Regions from separate parts of the Pseudoclavibacter sp. Marseille-Q434 genome, predicted to be linked through region 1. Evidence: predicted binding sites of a transcription regulator. Region 1 holds the regulator's gene; the other holds the start of a gene.
The links. The regulator HspR, encoded in region 1, represses chaperone genes until heat shock. The targets are predictions, from matches to a motif close to AAGTTGAGTCNNNNNGACTCAACTT.
Positions count from the first base shown of each region.

Region 1 (9,740 bases):
CCGGTACACGAAGAACCCGATGATCGCGGCGACCGTCACCGCCACCGCGCCTCCCTCCGTGGCCGTGAAGACACCGAGGCGGATACCTCCGAGCACGACGACGGGGATGAGGAGCGCGGGAATCGCCTTGAGGAAGGCCCTTCCGAGACCGCGCAGGTCGGTCGACTTCTCAGCTGGATATCCCTTCTTGCGCGCGATGAGCCAGCCCGTGATCAGGTAGACCACGCCGAATGCGAGACCGATGTACAGACCGTGGAAGAACAGATCGCCGATCGAGACCTCGGCGGCCACGGCATAGATGATCATCGTGATGCTCGGTGGGAGCACGAGGGCGATGATCGACGCGGCGGCGGTCACCGACGCCGCGTCACCGGGCGAGTAGCCGCGGCGAAGCATCTGCGGGATGAGGAGACGCCCGACGGCCGACGCATCTGCCACGGCCGAGCCCGACATGCCACCGAATGTGACGTTCGTGAGCACGTTCACCGCCGAGAGCCCGCCTCGGATGCGCCCGACGAGCGCGTAGGCGAAGTCGATGAGTCGCTGCGTCGTGCCACCTGCGTTCATGATGGCGCCAGCCAGTACGAAGAGAGGCACGGCTAGCAGAGGGAAGGAGCGCATACCGGCGATGAAGCGCTGGGCCCCCACTTCAGGTGGGACACCCTCGACTGCCAGGCTGACGAACGACGCGAGGCCGACGGAGATCCCCACCGGGACGCCGATAGCGAGGAGCAGGAGGAGCAGTCCTCCGAGAATCACGGGCATCAGACGTCCTTGTCTTCTGGGGTCTTGGCTTCGTCGACGCTCGTCTCCGCGGTGAGGACCGCCACGACGTCGATGGGCTCGTCGAAGTCGCCACGCAGGGCCGCGACTAGCTTCTCGAACGAGAAGAGGAACGAGAGGCCCATGCCGATGGGGACCGTGAGGTACATCGCCAACAGGGTCACATCCATGCCGGAGGCGATGGTGAGGCCGGTCATGAGCTGCCGGGCCCCTGTGGGCAGCATCATCGCCGCATACACCGTGACCAGCGCGAAGAGGGCTGCGGTCAGGACGTAGGCGACGACGACGAAGGTGCGCCGCACCTTGCCGTGCATGCGATCGACGACGAGCGTGACCGCGATGTGCTCACTGTGCCGCACGGCGACGGGGATGGCCGCCATGACGCACCACACGAACATGAGGGTCGCGAACTCCTCAGACCACACCGTGGGGCTGTTGAGCACGTACCTCATGAACACCTGGAACACGAGGACGAGGCTGATGAGCGTGACCGCAACGGCGGCGATCGTGAGGAGTACACGCTCGATGCCCGTGAAGATCCGGCCGACGACGCCGCCGATCACGGGACCATCACCAGCTTCACGATGTCACCGGGGCCGTCTGCGGCCATCCTGGTGGTGATCTCGGCTCCCTCTTCCAGGGACGTCGTCCGCGAGACGATGGCGTCGGCCAGACCGGGGTGCCGGTCGAGGACGTCCAGCGCGGTCGAGAAGTCCGCCTTCGTGTACATGGCTGTGCCGAGGAGGGCGATCTCGCGAACCTGCAGCTCGCCCACGGGAACCGGCACGGGCTTACCGAAGACGGCGACCTGCACGATGGCGCCTCCAGGTGCGACAGCCGCGAAGGCCCGCTCGAGGAGAGCCGGCACGCCAGCCGCCACGAAGACCGCGTCGTAGCTGTGGGACTCCAGGTCGACGTCCGGAACGTGCACTCCGGTCGCCCCGAGGGACTCGAGCATCGGATGCACATGGGTGCGCGGCTCGATCACATCGAGCGTCTCCGCACCGGAGTCACGGAGCACGCGAGCGACGAGCGCACCGATGGTTCCGCCGCCGAGGACGAGCGACCGCGTGCGGGCCCGCTCTCCCAGCTGGGCGACCGCGTGGGCCGCGACCGCGATGGGTTCGGCGAGAGCGAGGTGCTCATCGGCGATGCCGTCCGGTGCAGGGATGATGGTGGTCGCGGGGACGGCGGTGAACTCCGCGAAGGAGCCGTCCCACGCGGCGATGCCGAGCATCTGCTTGCTCGCGCAGAGGTGGTAGCGGTTGCTTGCGCAGAGTGCGCACTCGCCGCAGGAGCGCTGAGGGTCGATGACAACGCGATCTCCGATTGTGAGTCCGTCGACGCCGGATCCGACCTCGGCGACGCGCCCGCCCGCCTCGTGGCCTGAGATGAGCGGTGGGATGCGGAACGGATGCGTGCCGCGCAGCGCAGCCAGGTCGGAGCCGCACACGCCGGTGGAGGTCACCTGCACCACCACCTCGCCTGGTCGGGCTTGGGGTTTCGGAATGTCGACCACCTGGGCTTTCCCAGATTCGTCGAAACGGATAGCGCGCATTCGGCTGCTCTTCCCCGCGACTCACGGCCGCGTTGCTTCGCGTGCGGGTAGGTGCTTGCGGTGCGAATCCAGCACTGGATGGCACGCGACAAGCTGACTGATTGCATCCTATCATACCAGTTGGGCCGCAGCTCTGGTGCGGCAGAATGGAAACCACACCTACGAAGGGAGCGCTGATGCCTGAGGCAGCCAGCACACAGCGCACACCGCAGACAGGGATCGTTCGCCAGAAGCGGCTCTCCGACCAGGTAGCGGACGCGATCAAGGACGACATCCTGGAGCGTGGGCTGGAGCCCGGCGACAAGCTCCCGTCCGAACGCGAGCTCTGCGAGACCTACGGCGTCTCACGCACCGTCATCCGAGAGGCAGTCCAGGCGCTCACCGCGAAGAGCATAGTGATCGCGACTCCCGGCTCCGGACTCACCGTCGCCCGCGCGAGCATCGACGACGTCGGCCAGATGCTGCAGATGTTCCTCCGAAACGGACCGGACGTCCCCTACCTGCAGCTGCACGAGGTGCGCGCGACGCTCGAGGTCTCCGTCGCGGGGCTCGCAGCCGAGCGCATCGACGACACCGGCATCAGCGCGCTCGCCGACCTCTGCGAACAGCTGCCCTCGTTCTCCGACGACATCGCCGCCGCCTCGCGCAACGACTACGACTTCCACCGCGGGCTCGCCGTAGCCACCGGGAACGACTTCTTCGTCACGCTCTACGACGTCCTCGGAGAGGGACTCATGCAGACCCGCATCGCCACCTTCTCCTTCGACCCCAGGCGCATCGACGTCGTGGCTCGGGCCCATGCGGCGATCGTCGCGCGTCTCGCAGCCCACGACTCCGATGGCGCGAGCAAGGCCATGGTGGATCACCTCGGCGAGGTGCGCGAGACCTGGATCCTGCACCAGTCGCATCCGTCACCCTGACCGCAGCACCAGTCGCTGTGTGACTACACAGCGATTATGGATGCGCGCTTCCTAGCCTTCGTTGGATCCCCGGGCGGCCAGCCACGCGGGCCCAGACGACAAAGGAGTTGCGATATGACAGATTTCAGCGGACGTTCAGTCCTCATCACCGGTGGAGCGGGCGGCATCGGCGCTGCGACCGCAGAGGAGTTCCTCAAGCTGGGGGCCCGCGTGGCTCTGGTCGACCTGTTCGCCGAGCCGCTCGAGGCCACGCGCGAGCGCCTCGCGGCACACGGGGACGTCATCACGATCACTGCGGACGTCACCAATGAGGCAGACGTCGAGCGCTACGTCGCCGAGACCGTCGAGGCGTTCGGCACCATCGACGTGTTCTTCAACAACGCCGGCATCGAAGGCGCCGTCGGCCCGCTCACGGAGGCGAGCGTCGACAACTACGAGAAGGTGTTCGCCGTCAACGTCCGCGGAGTCTTCCTCGGCATGAAGCACGTGCTCAAGGTCATGACCGAGCGCGGCAGCGGCAGCATCATCAACACCTCCTCGGAGGCAGGCCTCGACGGGTCGCCGGGCGTCTCCGCCTACGTCGCGTCGAAGCACGCCGTCGTCGGCTTCACGAAGTCGGCCGCGCTCGAGGTCGCGGCGACCGGGGTGCGGGTCAACAGCATCCACCCGTCCGGCGTGAACACGCAGATGGTGCGGCGCCTCGAGGAAGGATTCGGCGGCGGCGACACCGAGGCCGCGAAGGCAGGCTTCCAGGCGGCGATCCCGATGGGCCGCTACGCGGAGCCGCTCGACATCGCGCGCGTCGTCGTGTTCCTCGGCTCGGACGAGGCGTCGTTCGTGACCGGCGCGCAGTGGCGCGTCGACGGCGGCAACGGCGCCCGCTGACCAGAGCATCCTCCGCGCCGCGCGCGGGCGAAGGCAGACTCACGCAGTCAGAGTTGTGGCCCGGTGCTGCTCCCGAGAACGGGAACAGCATCGGGCCACAACTCTGTGGTGCTCGCGGCTCACCGGGTCGCCTCTCCCGAGGCGCGGCACAGCCCGCGGCACCCGCGCCTCCCGCCGCCCCTCAGGCGAGACTCGTCAGCACGAACAGCGTCGCGCGCAGCGGCGAGAGCGCGATCGCGACGGCGAGGTCGTGAGGCGTGCACCCGGCCTCGAGCCGATGCGACGTGAACGACGCCCCGCTTGTCACGACCGGCGCCCCATTGCGGGAGACCTGAACGCTCGAGAGGCCGACGCCGCGCATCGTCCACTCGGTGCCGTCGACGCCGCCGATGCGAGCCCGCACCGTGCGCGAGCGGCGAGTGAGCTGAAGGTCGAATCGCCGAGCATGCGGCTGCGTCACCTCGCCGGCGATACCGCCGACGACGAGCTGCATCGGGAACCGGAATGCGCCCTCGGGTGCGACCCAGGCCGCCCCGCGGTGGTGCTTCTCGTCGGCGATGAGCTCGGCGGTCGGGAGCCCGTCGCCGGAGGCCGTCGCGCGCCAGGGGTCGGCCGAGTACACGAGCGTGGCCGTGCCGAAGGGGGTCGCAGCCCGCCACACCTCTTCCGGTGACCGGTGGGTGATCGGGAACCGCTGGGACCGGAATGCACGGATGCTCACGGCGCGTTCCTCGGCGTGCCTAGTCGTTCGCGGGCTTCTTCGCGGTGGGGCGACGCCTGCGCACGGGGCGTGGGCGCTCCTCGGCTTCGCGTTCCGCCTCGTGCACGCGAGCCGGCCGCCAGACGACAACCTCGGTGCGGCGTGCAGTGCGGCGCCCGTGCGCGAGTGGCACGACGTCGCCGCGCTCGCCAGCCGCGAAGACCCGGCCGCCCAGTCGGGTGAGACGCTCGTCGGCGAGCTCCACCTCGAGCGCCCGCACGCGCCGCCGCAGCCCGAGCACCTCACGCTGCAGCTCGAGCACGCGCGCGATGCCTTCGAGGCTCACGCCCTCGTTCGAGAGCACTGCGATCTCCCGCAGCTGCGCCACGTCGCGCAGCGAATAGCGCCGCACGCGGCCCGCCGTACGCTGCGGCGTGACCAGACCCATCCGGTCGTATTGCCGCAGGGTCTGCGGGTGCATGTTCGCGAGCTCGGCGGCCATGGCGATCGCGAAGATCGGGGCGTCCTCGTCGAGGTCGGAGGGGAGTGCCATGAGCGCCCCTACCTGCCTTGGCGGGCGAGGCGGAGGAGATCCTCGCGCGGGCTCTCGTCACCGGATGCGGCGACGAAGTCAGCGAGGGCCTTCTCCTGCGCACTTGAGAGATGGTTCGGGACCGCGACCTCCAGGTGCACGAGCAGATCGCCCTTGCCCTTCTTCGTCTCGATGCCGCGGCCTTTGACGCGCAGCGTCTTGCCGTTCGGGGTGCCGGGCGCGACCTTCACGCGCACGGTGCCGCCGTCGACCGTGGGTACCTCGATGGTCGCGCCGAGCACTGCCTCCGCGAAGGAGACGGGCACGGTGACCTCGAGGTTGAGGCCCGAGCGGGTGAAGACGGGGTCCGGGCGAACCGTCACCGTGAGGATCAGGTCTCCCGCTTCGCCGCCGTTGGGGCTCTGGCCGCCCTTGCCGCGGAGTCGGATCTTCTGCCCGTCCTCGACGCCGGCCGGAACGCGCACCTTCACGACGCGTCCGTCCTGCCCCTGCAGCTCCACGGTGTCGCCCTTGATGGCGGTCATGAAACCGAGGGTCGTGGATGCGCTCTGGTCGCGGCCCTTCTGCGGTCCGGTCTGGAACCCGGCGGGGCGACCTGCGCCGCCGCCGAAGCTGCCGGCGCCGAATCCGCCGCCGCCTCCGCCGAACATGGAGCCGAGGAGGTCCTCGAAGTCCGCATTCGACGCGCCTCGGCGCGCACCGCCGCCGTTGAACATCCCGCCGAACACGTCCTCGAAGCCCGCGCCTCCGGGGCCGCCTGGGCCCTGCTGGAAGCGGGCGCCGGAGCCCATCGCGCGCATCTGGTCGTACTCTGCGCGGTGCTCTGGGTCGGAGATCACGGAGTAGGCCTCGGAGATCTCCTTGAACTTCGCCTCAGCAGCGGTGTCGCCCGGGTGCGAGTCAGGGTGGTACTGACGCGCGAGCTTCCGGTACTGCTTCTTGAGGTCTTTTTCGTCTACGTCCTTCGATACGCCGAGCACCGCGTAGAAGTCCTTGTCAAACCAATCCTGACTGGCCATATGGTCCTTCTGTTCCTAGGAATGAGCATGTCTTCTGGATGAACACGAGAGGGGGCCCGCGTCTGCGGTGCCCCCTGCCGTGTTCGATCGGTGCGGGTGCGCCGATCGCGGTGCTTACGAAGCGGGTACGAACACCGCTGCCTTCGCGACGCGGACCACGCGGTCGCCAACCGTGTAGCCGCGCTCGACAACATCGGCGATGGTGTCGGTGGTGACGCTCGGGTTCGGGAGCTGCGCGATCGCCTCGTACCGCTGCGGGTCAAAGGCCTCGCCGGCCTCGCCGTAGGCGGTGAGGCCGAGGCGCTCGACCGCCGTGCGGAGCTTGTTGGCGATGACGGCCATGGGCGTGTCCTCGACGAGGTCGCCGTGCTTCTGGGCACGGTCGAAGTCGTCGAGCACCGGGAGGAGGGAGCGGAGCACTTCAGCCTTGGTGGCGTCGTATGCCTCGCTCTTCTCACGGTCGGTGCGGCGGCGGTAGTTGGCGTACTCCGCCTGGACGCGCTGCAGGTCCTGGAGGCGCTCCTGGGCGAGATCGCTCTCGCCAGGCGTGCCCTCGGTTGGTGCGTCTTCCGCGCCTTCCCCGCTGAGGAGCTTCTCGAGGTCCTCAACGCTCAGACCTTCAGCCGCGGCTTCAGCAGCCTCGCCGGTCGCCGGGTCGGTGTCGTCCGGGGTGGACTCCGCCGACTCGGCACCAGCAGCCTTGCCGAGGTCGCGAACTTCGCCAGTCTCCGGGTCGATCCGACGCTTGTCGTTGATGATCGGCTCGTTTGCTTCTCCCGAGTTCTCGGGACCGCGTGCTTCTGACTCGTTTCGCTCTTCAGCCATGACTACTTGTTGTCCTTGTCGTCCTCGTCATCCACGACCTCGGCGTCGACGATGTCATCGTCGGCCGCCTGGTCTCCGGCGGGTGCGTCAGCCGTGGGGGCTTCCGCTGCCTGCTCAGCCTGGGCTGCGGCGTAGATTGCCTCGCCGAGCTTCGTCTGGCTGGTGTTGAGCTTGTCGAGCGCCGACTTCACTGCCGCGTCGTCGTCGCCTGCGAGAGCCGTCTTGAGGGCGTCGACGTCGCCCTGGACCTCGTTCTTGACGTCGGCGGGGAGCTTGTCGTCGTTCTCGGTGAGCACCTTCTCGACCTGGTAGACCGTGGTCTCGGCGATGTTGCGCTGCTCAGCGCCTTCGCGACGCTTCTTGTCCTCTTCCGCGTGCTCTTCCGCCTCGCGGACCATGCGCTCGATGTCTTCCTTGCCGAGGCTGGAGCCGCCGGTGATCGTCATCGACTGCTCCTTGCCCGTGCCCTTGTCCTTTGCGGAGACGTGCACGATGCCGTTGGCGTCGATGTCGAACGTGACCTCGATCTGCGGCATGCCACGGGGGGCCGGTGCGATGCCGGTGAGCTCGAAGGTGCCGAGGTTCTTGTTGTCGCGGGTGAACTCACGCTCGCCCTGGAAGACCTGGATCTGCACGGACGGCTGGTTGTCGTCTGCCGTCGTGAAGGTCTCGCTGCGCTTGGTCGGGATGGCCGTGTTGCGCTCGATGAGCTTGGTCATGATGCCACCCTTGGTCTCGATGCCGAGGGAGAGCGGGGTGACGTCGATGAGGAGGACGTCCTTGCGCTCGCCCTTCAGCACGCCAGCCTGGAGTGCTGCGCCGACGGCGACGACCTCGTCAGGGTTGACACCCTTGTTGGCATCCTTGCCGCTGAGCTTCTTGACGAGCTCTGCGACTGCGGGCATGCGGGTGGAGCCACCGACGAGGACGACGTGGTCGATCTGGTCGACGTTGATGCCGGCTTCGCGGATGACGTCTTCGAACGGCTTGCGGGTGCGCTCCAGGAGGTCCTTGGTGAGGTCCTCGAACTTGGCGCGAGTGATGCTCGTGTCGAGGTTCGCGGGGCCGTTCTCGGTGAGGGAGAGGTAGGGCAGCTGGATGCTGGCGCTCGTGGAGCTGGAGAGCTCCTTCTTCGCCTGCTCAGCGGCTTCCTTCAGACGCTGGAGTGCGATCTTGTCGTTCGCGACGTCGACGCCGGTCTGCGACTTGAACTCCGTGATGAGGTACTTGACGAGGCGGTCGTCCCAGTCGTCGCCACCGAGGCGGTTGTCGCCGGCGGTGGAGCGCACCTGGATCGTGGAGAAGTCGTCGTCCTTGCCCACTTCGAGGAGCGAGACGTCGAACGTTCCGCCACCGAGGTCGAAGACGAGGATGAGCTCGTCTTCCTTGCCCTTGTCGAGGCCGTATGCGAGCGCGGCCGCCGTGGGCTCGTTGATGATGCGGAGCACGTTGAGGCCGGCGATCTCGCCGGCTTCCTTCGTGGCCTGACGCTCTGCGTCGTTGAAGTACGCGGGAACGGTGATGACGGCGTCGGTCACCTTGTCGCCCAGGTACTGCTCGGCGTCGCGCTTGAGCTTGCCGAGGATGCGCGCGGAGATCTCCTGCGCGGTGTACTTCTTGTCGTCGATGCCCTGGGTCCAGGTGGTTCCCATGTGGCGCTTGACGGAGCCGATGGTGCGGTCGACGTTGGTGACTGCCTGGCGCTTGGCGGTCTCGCCGACGAGCACGTCGCCGTCCTTCGTGAAGGCGACGATGGACGGGGTGGTGCGGAAGCCCTCGGCGTTTGCGATGACCTTCGGCTCGCCACCCTCGAGGACTGCGACGCAGGAGTTCGTGGTTCCGAGGTCGATTCCAACAGCACGTGACATGTGTGGTTCTCCTTTTGTAGAGCTGCTTGTGTGAGTCTGAGTCGGCCCGGGTTGCTGTCTCGATCGTGTGCGTCGAGACAGATGCAGACCTGAGCCGTATGCACTCAAGTTTACTCATCGGGCTCCGACCGTCAAGCTCAGTGGCTGAGAGTTGAGTGTGAGCGACTCAAGTCTGGTGGCCGTCACGTGGGGCAACTTTTCTGCGCGGAACGTCACCGAGCGACCGCCCCGCACCCACTGTTACGCGATTCCTGGACGCCGCCCGAGCTTCCTGCGACGCTCTCGCCAGCCCGCCACTCCGAGCGCGCCGCCTCCGGGCTCCCAGTGCATCCAACCCGTGCATGCATCCGCGACAGGACCGTCATGACCAGACGCCGCTCCATCTTCTCCGCCGCCGTCATCGGCGCCGCCCTCACCTCCCTCCTGCTCAGCGGATGCGCGACCGGGCAGAGCACCGCGAGCGCGGGTTCCGACACCCCCAGGCAGGGCGGTGACCTCGTGCACGCCGTCACCGCCATCGCCGACGGCTGGCAGCAGCAGCAGTCCAACAACTGGCACAAGAGCCAGGTGTGGACGCAGCTCGTCGAGACGCTCGTCTACGTCGACAGCACCGGCGAGGTGCACCCGTG
Region 1 is NZ_JBNPQH010000002.1:953,142-962,881, reverse strand. Features, by position in the region: gene ACQFZP_RS11475 (TRAP transporter large permease) at 1-765, opposite strand, end outside; gene ACQFZP_RS11470 (TRAP transporter small permease) at 765-1,346, opposite strand; gene ACQFZP_RS11465 (zinc-dependent alcohol dehydrogenase) at 1,343-2,341, opposite strand; gene ACQFZP_RS11460 (FadR/GntR family transcriptional regulator) at 2,518-3,261, shown strand; gene ACQFZP_RS11455 (SDR family NAD(P)-dependent oxidoreductase) at 3,376-4,146, shown strand; gene ACQFZP_RS11450 (hypothetical protein) at 4,328-4,867, opposite strand; gene ACQFZP_RS11445 (heat shock protein transcriptional repressor HspR) at 4,887-5,399, opposite strand; gene ACQFZP_RS11440 (DnaJ C-terminal domain-containing protein) at 5,408-6,418, opposite strand; gene ACQFZP_RS11435 (nucleotide exchange factor GrpE) at 6,533-7,243, opposite strand; gene dnaK (molecular chaperone DnaK) at 7,246-9,111, opposite strand; gene ACQFZP_RS11425 (hypothetical protein) at 9,475-9,740, shown strand, end outside.

Region 2 (9,740 bases), 110 kb from region 1:
CTCAAGCTGCGGCTGCTCAAGCCCGCGCTCACGAGCCACAACCCCATCATCGGGCTACTGCTGCTCGCCGTGCGGAAGCAGATCCGCGAAGAATTGAAGGACCCCATCGATCTGCGCGACCTGCAGCTCGACCCGTTGAAACTCGACGATGTGCAGTTCGAAGTCGGCGAGCGCCTACGGCTGCGCCTCGACTACAGCTAGTCGATGTGGTGGTAGTCGTTCACTCGACATCGTCCGAGGCTCGGAGGCGTGCGAGGGCGAGGGCGATCTGCTCGTTCCGTCCAAGTGTGCTGAGAGGCACCCAGAGCATCATGGCCATCCCCGCGAACCCAGCGAAGGGCGGGAGATCCTCGCCGTTCGTGAGGACGAGCTGGGCGACGCAGCTCAGAATCAGGGCGCCCGAAGCGCACATCGCTATCGGGAGCAGCAGCGGGTAGACGGCCCGCCGTTGCTCGACGGCTTGGTCGATCTCATGCGTCCGAGCGAGGTTGATGCGGATCCGGTCGTTGACGGGATTGATCGAGTTCTCGAGGAGTCGGCGCACATCGCGGGGAAGAGGCGAATCGCGATGTGCGATGGCCGTCCAAAGGGCCAGCGGCACCAGCGGGGCCGCGAGCGCGCCGCTGAGAGCGCAGAGTGCGACGCTGAGCGCCAGGTGTCCGGGTGCGAGATCCTCGGCCAGGTCCATGCCGAGAAGTCCGGCCGCGGCGGCGCCCAAGCCCGCGACTAGCGCGAGGCCGACGCGTCGCGGCGCGGGAAGAAGCGCAGGGAGGTGCTGCCAAGCCGACCGCCACCCGAGTCTTGTCATGGGCTCATCCGGAACCGGCACCTCGCGGATCTCGCCGGGGCCGAGCGCGGACAGCACGCCGGGGCCTGCCTTCGCCATCCTCGAGTCGGTCGCGCGTAGGCCGATGATCGCCGCGAAGGCGAAGAGGAAGGGAAGCCCGCCGAAGATCAGGAGGGCCATCCAGCTCCCCGGGAGCCCGAGCAGTCCCGCGATCGTGACGATCGCGAAGAACACGCCTGTCGCGATGCAGAAGGCGAGCAGTGGACGCCGTCTCTGCTTCTCTGCCATCCCACATCCCTGATTCGGCGTGCTTGATGAGCCTTTCGGCGCTGCGATCGAACACCACCGTAACGAAGTCGCTCCGCCGCTGGCTGGGCGCCGCATCCACCTGCGATACGGCGCCCACCCAGTGCGTGCGGCTACTTCGTGACCGAGACGGTGTGCGTGGTGCTCACCGTGCTGCCTGCGGCGTTGATGAACTCGACCGTGTACTCGTACTGGCCAGGGGCATTGCCCTCGACCTCCAGCACCGCCTTCTGGGCCGCGGGGCTCGCTGCGGTGAGCGTGCCGGCGCCGACCTCGACACCGTTCTCGAGGAACCGGTAGGAGGTGGCGTTGGTGCCCCACCAGAGGTTCGCGGTGACGGTGTAGCTGCCGTCTCCGTCCCAGTTGTCCGAGGAGAGGGACGGTGCGCCGGGGGAGGCGTTGGTCACCGTCACCGTGAGCGATTCCGTCGCGGTGATCCCCTTCGAGTTCACCAGCTCGCCGGTGAAGACGTAGGTTCCGTTCTTCAGGCCGGCGATGTCGACGACAGCTGACTGAGCCGCCGGTGAGTTCATGCCGAGCGGTGTCGTGCTGACCAGCTGGCCGTCTTGGTAGAGGCGGAAGACGGAGCCGTTCTCACCCCACCACAGGTTCATGGTCAGCTGGAACTCGCCGTCGCGGAGGCCGGTGTTCCAGCCGTCGTTGGAGGAGAGCACGCCCTTGCCTGGCGCCTTCGTCGCACCGTCGTCCGTGGGAGCTTCGCTCAGGGTCACGGGTGCGGTCGCAGCCGAGCGGGGGCTCTCTCCGGAGGCGTTGACGCCGGTCACCTCGTAGGAGTGCGTCGAGCCGGGAGCGAGCCCCTCGACGGTGCAGCTCGTCTCGGTTGCCTCGCAGACCGGGTCCGAACCGCCCGCTTCGTAGACGCGGTAGCCGGTGAACCCTGCACCGGTGTCCTGGAGGTCGTCCCAGGACACGGTGATGGCGGTGTCGCCCGCTTGCGTCGCGACAGCGTTCTGCGGGGTGCCGGGCAGCGTTTCGTCGGCGACTGCCAGCCAGGAGATGACCGGCTTCTCGCCGCCAGCGCCCTCGTTGGTCACGAGGTAGTCGACCGTGGCTGCCTCCGAGAGCGTGAAGGTCAGCCCTGCGGAGAGCTTGGGGGTGGAGCCGGAGAGCGGGATGCTTCCCTTCGCGAGCTCCGTGCCATTGACCGACACGGTCTGGTACATGGTCCTGCTCAGGTTCCACCACTCGGTGAAGCCACCGGTCAGCGTGTAGGTTCCGGCCTCGAGTGGGAGCCGGTAGCTCAGCTTGGTGGTGTCCTGGTAGAGACCCGTCGAGTACTTGTCCTTGAGGTCGGTTCCGGTCTTCAGCTTCATGCCATCCGCGACATGCCCCCATTGCTCGGCCGACGTGGAGACCTGGTCGACCTTGTCGTTTCGCAGTCCGTCGACGGCGGCTGACACTGCCGCGTACTGCGGCGAGGCGACGCCGTTCGTCCCGGCGTCGATGAAGTAGACGAGCCCGGGCGGGACGATCTCGAACTGCGCGACGACCGGTGCGTCGCTGTCGTCGAGGCGTCCGTGCGCCGTGATCGTCTCGTACTCGGTGCGGGCCTGCTCGTGGGCGGCTGGCTCCCACGTGACGGCCCGTTCGACGTCTGCGACCATCACCGTGTCGGGGAGCGGGTCATCGGTGTCGAGCACGCCCTGCACGCCGAGGTCGCGGGGCAGCGTCTGCACGTAGACGAGCGCGAGTCGGGCGTTGTAGCCGCTCGTCCCGTTGGTGCCGAACTCAAGCTCGACGACGGCTTCCTCGTCGAGCGTCAGCGTCTGCGCGATCGGCGTCGCCGACCCTGTCGAGACCGCTGTCTTCGAGGTGGTCTCGCCGTTCGCGGTGAGTTTCGCGGACAGGTTCGTCGTGAGTCCGGCACGGGGTGCCTGCACGCCGACGATGTTGTAGGAACCGGCGGGGAGAGTGAGGTGGTAGGTCACCGGCTTGTTGAAGTCGGCGCCGATGTACGACGACCCCCAGTCCTGTGGGGTGCCGCCCGCGAGCGTCGTCGCCGCAGTCGAGTACCCCCACGTGCTGCCTGGGGCCGCGCCGTCCCACTTCTGATCGGCAGTCTCGTTGCGGAGCTCGGGCGAGACGGCCGCCGCGGCCGCATGAGCTGAACCTGCTGCTGACCCGCTCGAGCCGGAGTCGATGAAGTAGTCGAGGTCCGCGGGGATGACGAGCACGCTCGCCGAGAACCGCTGGTAGACGCCGGCTTCGGTCTTCTCCGCGGTCCGGCCGGTGGCCGTGAAGGTCGCAAGCTCACCCGTGGTCTTCGCGCTGGCGTTCGACGCGGCAGTCCAGATGACATCCGCCTCGGTCCCCGAGAGCGTGAGGGAACCGGGCAGGGCACGCTCGGCGGTGGTGATGGCGACGGAACCCAGGTCGGTCACGTCGGCGCTCACATCCTTCGGGGTGAGTGCGTCTGCAGCGGATGCGAGTCGCGCTTCGATCGCCGTCGCGCCTTCGACGTCGAGTCCGTACCCGACCGGGTCGGCGACCGCGGACTGCGCCGCCGTTCGAGCGGCAGCGAACGGGGCCCATGACTGGGGTGCGTAGTCAGCCTCGACGAGCTGCGCGACGGTGGAGACGGCTTCGGTGAGTGCTCCCGTGTCGACGCGCGTCGAATCCGCGACTGCACTGATCGTGGCGACCGAGTCGACGTTGAGCGAGCTGTCGTTGGCCGTCTTGACGACGACGGTGTGAGCGCCGTTCGCGAGGCCGCGGAGCGTGAACGTCGTTCGGGCGCTGCCCGCGCTCCAGGTCGGGGCTCCGAGCGCGACGGGGATCCCATCCACCTCGACATCGAGCGTTGCAGTTCCGGGGTTGGAGCCGATGATGTCCAGGCCCGTTCCGGTGAAGGAGTAGCTCAGCGCGGCGCCCTTGGCGGTGCTCTTGGATGCGGTTCGCTGCCACTCGAACATGCCCTGTCCGTTGACGTGGCTCCAGTTGGCGTCGAACTCGAGCACCGGCGTCGACGTGTTCGACCAGCTGCTCTGGTGCATCCCGTCGATGATCTGCGTGGCGTATGGCGTGTATCCGGGCAGCGTCTCGATCTTCAGGTTGTCGAACTGCACGAAGTTGAAGCTGGACCCGAGTTGGATGCGCCCGGTTGCCTGCGGCGCGGCGTCCGTGTACGTGGCGATCTGCACGCCGTTGATCGAGGCCGTGTACGTGTCGGCGGCGACGGTCACGGCGATGGTGTTCCAGACGCCCGCGCCCGCGTTGAACGCGACGTCCGCATTGCCTGCCACGGTGCCCGTGGCGAGCGTCGTGCCGTAGCGGGTGAAGGTCCACGCTCCGGTGGGCTCGACCTTGAGCTCGGCTGCCGAGACGTTCTGCCCGTTCGCCGTGCCGCCCTGCTCTCGGGCGCCGATGGTCGCGTACTGCGCCCCCGCGGCTTCGAAGAGCACGTCGGCCGACACGGTGTAGTTCGCCCAGCGGGCGTCGCCGATCGTCGTCTTGGGGTCGCCGCTGTTCCAGGCGCCTCCGGCCATGCCTGGGCCCACCTGCTGCCTGAGCACGCGGCCGTGGGCGGCATCGGCCGTTGCGACCGACTCGAATGCGCCGTTGGTGTCGTTGGTATAGCGGGGCGTCACGCCCTGATCTTCTGGCTGCAGGGCTGGCGTCCCGCTCGGCTTCGCCTTGGCGCCGCGGCTGTCCAGGAATGACTCGCCGGAGTCGACGAGCGATCCGTTGGCAGGGTCGTAGCCGCTGATATTGCCGGTGCTGGCGTACTCGAAGTCGTCGGCGTAGAGGAACGTGTCGTCGGCGACACCGTTCTGGGCGCCGGTCGAGTCCGTGTCCAGGACGTCGCGGCCGCCGGCCGGGTCCGTGTATTCGGGGGACGTGGGCAGTGCGCTCGCGTAGCCGTCCTTGGCGGTGAGCGTGCCGTCGGCTGCTGCTGTCGCCTGGTCGAGCGTCGTGAGGGTCATCGAGGACCAGGGCTTGACCTCGACGGTGTAGAGACCGTCCCCGTTCGGCTCGATCTCCCCGACGGGTGCGAGGTAGTTGGCGTTGTACGCCTGCCCGGCATCCGCGGCGCGAGTCTCCCAGAGCTCGGCCGTGCGGTCTGCGCCGAGGGCCATGTCCTTCGCCGTGATGCGGTAGCTCTTCGTGAAGCTGCTGTCGTTGATGATGACGGTCGAGAAGTCGCTGGCATCTGGAGCCGCCAGGGTCGTGTAGGACGCGCCTCCGAGACGTGCGCCGTCCGGCGGGTTGCCCTTTCCGAGCTGGCTGTCGGAAGCCTGCGGGATGGCACGCCAGATGCCGGCGGTGTTGTCGTCGTTCTCCCAGCCGAGCTTCGCGAACTTGGTGAACTGCTCGATCATGGCGAGACCGCCGTCGTAGTACAGCCAGCCGGACCACGGGTCGCGAGCGCTCACGAGCTCCTTGGACGAGTACTGGAACCCGTCGTAGAAGGAGCCGATCGCGGGCTGGAAGATGTTGAGGGTGCGTCGCGACTCGTCGAACCCGGTCGTCACCCAGTTGCCCATCTCGAGAGCGCTGTTCGGCCCGCCGAATCCGGTGCCCGTTCCGCCCTGCTCGTCGCTGTTGGTGTTGTTCGGGCGGTCGGCCGAGTTGGAGAACGTGGACTGGCCCTCCGAGTTCCACACCTCCTTGTCGAGCTGCTCGGCCACCTTCTTGAGGTTGCCGGCGCTGTCGTCGGCGCTCGAGTAGTGGAAGCCCACGACATCCACCGCGTCGCGCAGCGAGGAATCGGTGGGGGACATCATCTCGTTGCCGAAGGAGACCGGCGGGGTGCCGACCGTGTCGGCGGCGACCGTCTCGATGGATCGGTAGAGGTCCCGCTCCTCATCCGAGGCGAAGCCGCTGTTCGGGTCTGCCGAGCTCGTGCCCTCGTAGCCCTTCTCGTCGCCGCGGAGCCAGCCGGAGAAGTCCTTGTACAGCTGGATCTCGGGGGTACGCGTCTCGTTCGCGTCCGGGTTGATCGAGTCGACCATGATCCCGTACTCGCGGTAGGCGGCGAGCACGGTGTTCTTGAACCAGATGTACTGGGCGGCGTGGTCGGTGGCCCAGGCCGGCCGGTTCCAGCGCAGGATGCTGACGTGCACGTCGCCGTGCGCGACGAGCTGCGCGTCGGCGGCGAGCTGGAAGCCCGGCTCGCGCTGCACGTTGGGGTACTCGTCACGCGTGCGCATCGTCGACGGGTTCGGTCCCGTGGAGGTGTTGCGGTCGTTGCCCATCTCGATCTTGATGGTGTTCATGATCGGGCGGTCGCCCCCGAAGAGGGTCTCGATGAGCTCCCAGTACTTCTCCGGATGCTGCGACTTGTAGTCGAGGAGCAGCGCGCTCGTCGAGTTGGCGGTGAGGACGCCGAAGCCCTTGAAGGTGAGCCCGTTCACGTTCTCGGCGGCCGCCGCGACGTCTGCGGCGTCGATGGTGACCGAGACCGGGTCTGATCCTGCGGCCTGGGCAGGTGTCGGTGAGACGAGGACCGGGGCGATCATCGCCACGGCCGTCGCCGCGATGAGGGACAGGCTCATCCGCCTCCTGCGAGCTCTCGGGGTGCTCGAGACTCGATCGAGCCGCTGGTCCTGAGGCATGTGCGCTCTCCGTTCTGTGCGCTGTCCGCGCTGCCTCGTCGACCGAGTGCGCGGCGGGCACGACTGTGTGCTTCCGAGCTGATCTTGGAGGGGGCCCGGGGAAAAGGCCAGCAAAACGAACAGGATCGTTCATGCTCGACGCGAAGCGAACACCTCTGTACGCTCGGATCCGTGGAAGACATGCCGCAGTTCGGTCTGACGAGGCGAGAACGCATCCTCGGCGAGCTCCGGCGCGCGGGCTCCGTACGAGTGGCTGCGCTGGCGCGGCAGCTCGAGGTGTCCGAGCTCACGATTCGGCGTGACATCACGAACCTCTCCGACCGAGGTCTCCTCACCAGGGTTCACGGCGGCGCGACCCTGCGGAGTCGCCTCGACACGTCGGTGCCAACGGTCGCAGCACAGGCCACCCCGATCCGCTTCCGGGTCGGCATGGTCACCCCCTCGCTCAGCTACTACTGGCCGCAGGTCATCGTCGGGGCGCGGGCGGCGGCCACCGACCTCGGCGTGCAGCTGGTGCTCCGCGGCGCCAGCTACTCCGTCGATGATCAGCGTCGACAGATCTCGTCCCTCGTCGAATCCGGAGGCCTGCACGGGATCATCGCGGCGCCGGAGACCAGCGGCCCCGACGGTTGGGCGCTCCTGCACTGGCTGGAGTCTCTCCCGGTGCCCGTCGTGCTGGCGGAACGCCATGCCGCGTCTGTCGGCTCGCTCACGAGTCTCGAATGGGTCACCACGGACCACGTCTTCGGCGGTTCCCTCGCGGCCGAGCACCTTGCGGCGCTCGGACACCGCAGGGTCGGCATCCTGACGTCGGCGGGTTCCCCGACCTCCGCGCAGCTGCGGCAGGGGTGGACCGGCGCCGTCAAGGAGCTCGGCCTTGAGACGGCCGTCGACGTCGACGCGAATCTCGACGCCATGGATGGGCAGGCGAGGGAGGAGCTCATCGCCCGAGTGCTCGACGACTGTCGCCGGGCCTCGGTGAGCGCCCTGCTCATCCACTCGGATCCTCAGGCGGTCCTCCTGCAGCAGTACGCCCGCGACCATGGCTGGTCGATTCCGCAAGACCTCGCGATCATCGCCTACGACGATGAGGTGGCGCAGAATGCCGAGCCGCCCATCACGGCGCTGCGTCCCCCGAAGCAGCACATCGGGCGCCTGGCTGTCGAGACGATGGTGTCTCGCCTCGACGAGGGGCCAGGCCGCCCGGTCCAGCGCACACGGGTCCTCCCCGTGCTGCACGCGCGCAGGTCGACCGCCGTCCCCTCCTGACCGTCAGCGGCCCATCCCCATCGCCTGCTCGTGGTCGATGAGCGCCTGCCGCACGGCGATGTCGGCAGCGTGCCCCGCGAGCTTCCCGCTCGCCCGCACGATGCGGTGGACGGGCACGAAGAGGCCGACGAGGCAGGCCCCGCAGGCGCTCGCGGCAGCCCTGGCGGCGCGGGGATGCCCCGCGATCGCGGCCACGTCGCCGTAGCTGGCGAGGGTGCCTGGCTCGACGAGCCTCGCCGCCCGCCACATGGCGCGGCGCAGCTCGGTGCCGTCCTGGTGGATGTCGATGGTCTCGAGCAGCGCGGGGTCGCCGTCGTCGTAGGCGCGGACGGCGGCGAGCGCCGGGTCGGTGTCGCCGAGCGCCTGCACGTCGAGGAGCTCCGACTGGCGGCCGAACACCGAGTAGGCGAGCGAGCTGGGGTTGCCGAAGCCGGCCGCGCGCACCGTGTCCGAGTCGCCCGCCTTCACGACGGAGAACTGCTCGCCCAGCAGCTCGACGCTGCCGACGCGGAGCGAAAAGGAGGGGGCGGTTCTCTCGTCGTGGGTATCGGCCATGGCAAGAACTCTGCCACGTTCGGAGAAGTCCTGATCAGGCGCGGAAGAGGGCGGCATGCGCGACGCTGGGAGTTGACTGAGGGAGGCCGCCGATGGTGGCACTGACGCGCTCCAGACTCTAAACTTGAGTCATCACGACTCAACTCTTGTTCGTCTGAGTCGAAAGCACACGTTCAACAAGGAGCCCCATGGCAAACATGCAAGGCGCTCAGGCACCAGACGAAGAGGCCAAGAGCGCACTCGAACAATACGGAATCAACCTCACCGACATCGCCCGCTCGGGTAAGCTCGACCCGGTCATCGGTCGTGACTCCGAGATCCGCCGCGTCAGCCAGGTGCTGACCCGCCGCACGAAGAACAACCCCGTGCTGATCGGCGAGCCCGGCGTCGGGAAGACCTCGGTCGTCGAAGGCCTCGCCCAGCGCATCGTCGCCGGCGACGTCGCCGAGTCGCTCAAGGACAAGGAGCTCGTGAGCCTCGACATGTCGGCGCTCATCGCGGGGGCCAAGTACCGCGGCGACTTCGAGGAGCGGCTCAAGGCGGTGCTCAAGGAGATCACCGAGTCCGACGGCCGCATCATCACCTTCATCGACGAGCTGCACACCCTCATGGGCGCTGGCGGCGGCGAGTCGAGCATCTCGGCCGCCAACATGCTCAAGCCCATGCTCGCTCGCGGCGAGCTGCGCCTCATCGGCGCGACCACACTCGACGAGTACCGCCAGTTCATCGAGTCGGATGCGGCGCTCGAGCGACGCTTCCAGCAGGTGTTCGTGGGCGAGCCAAGCGTCGAAGACTCGATCGCCATCCTCCGCGGCCTGAAGGAGCGGTACGAGGCGCACCACAAGGTCTCGATCGCCGACCAGGCGCTCGTCGCCGCTGCCGCGCTCTCGAACCGCTACATCACGGGCCGCAAGCTGCCGGACAAGGCGATCGACCTGATCGACGAGGCCGCGTCCCGCCTCCGCATGGAGATCGACTCCTCGCCGGTCGAGGTCGACACGCTCCAGCGGCAGGTCGACCGGCTTCGCCTCGAGGAGCTGGCGCTCAAGAAGGAGCACGACGACGCGTCCAAGCAGCGTCTCGCCGCGCTCCGTGCCGACCTCGACGCCAAGAATGCGCGCCTGGGGGAGCTGAAGGAGCGCTGGAACGTCGAGCGCGCATCCCTCAACCGCATCGGCGAGCTGCGCGAGCAGCTCGACAACATCCGCATGCGCGCCGACCGGGCGCAGCGCGAGGGCAACCTCGAG
Region 2 is NZ_JBNPQH010000002.1:1,063,262-1,073,001, forward strand. Features, by position in the region: gene ACQFZP_RS11985 (hypothetical protein) at 1-201, shown strand, start outside; gene ACQFZP_RS11990 (hypothetical protein) at 221-1,075, opposite strand; gene ACQFZP_RS11995 (fibronectin type III domain-containing protein) at 1,207-6,609, opposite strand; gene ACQFZP_RS12000 (substrate-binding domain-containing protein) at 6,850-7,938, shown strand; gene ACQFZP_RS12005 (methylated-DNA--[protein]-cysteine S-methyltransferase) at 7,942-8,493, opposite strand; gene ACQFZP_RS12010 (ATP-dependent Clp protease ATP-binding subunit) at 8,682-9,740, shown strand, end outside.
Region 2: a site for HspR is predicted at 8,615-8,639, ahead of ACQFZP_RS12010 (ATP-dependent Clp protease ATP-binding subunit). Genes of this name have one in related genera too.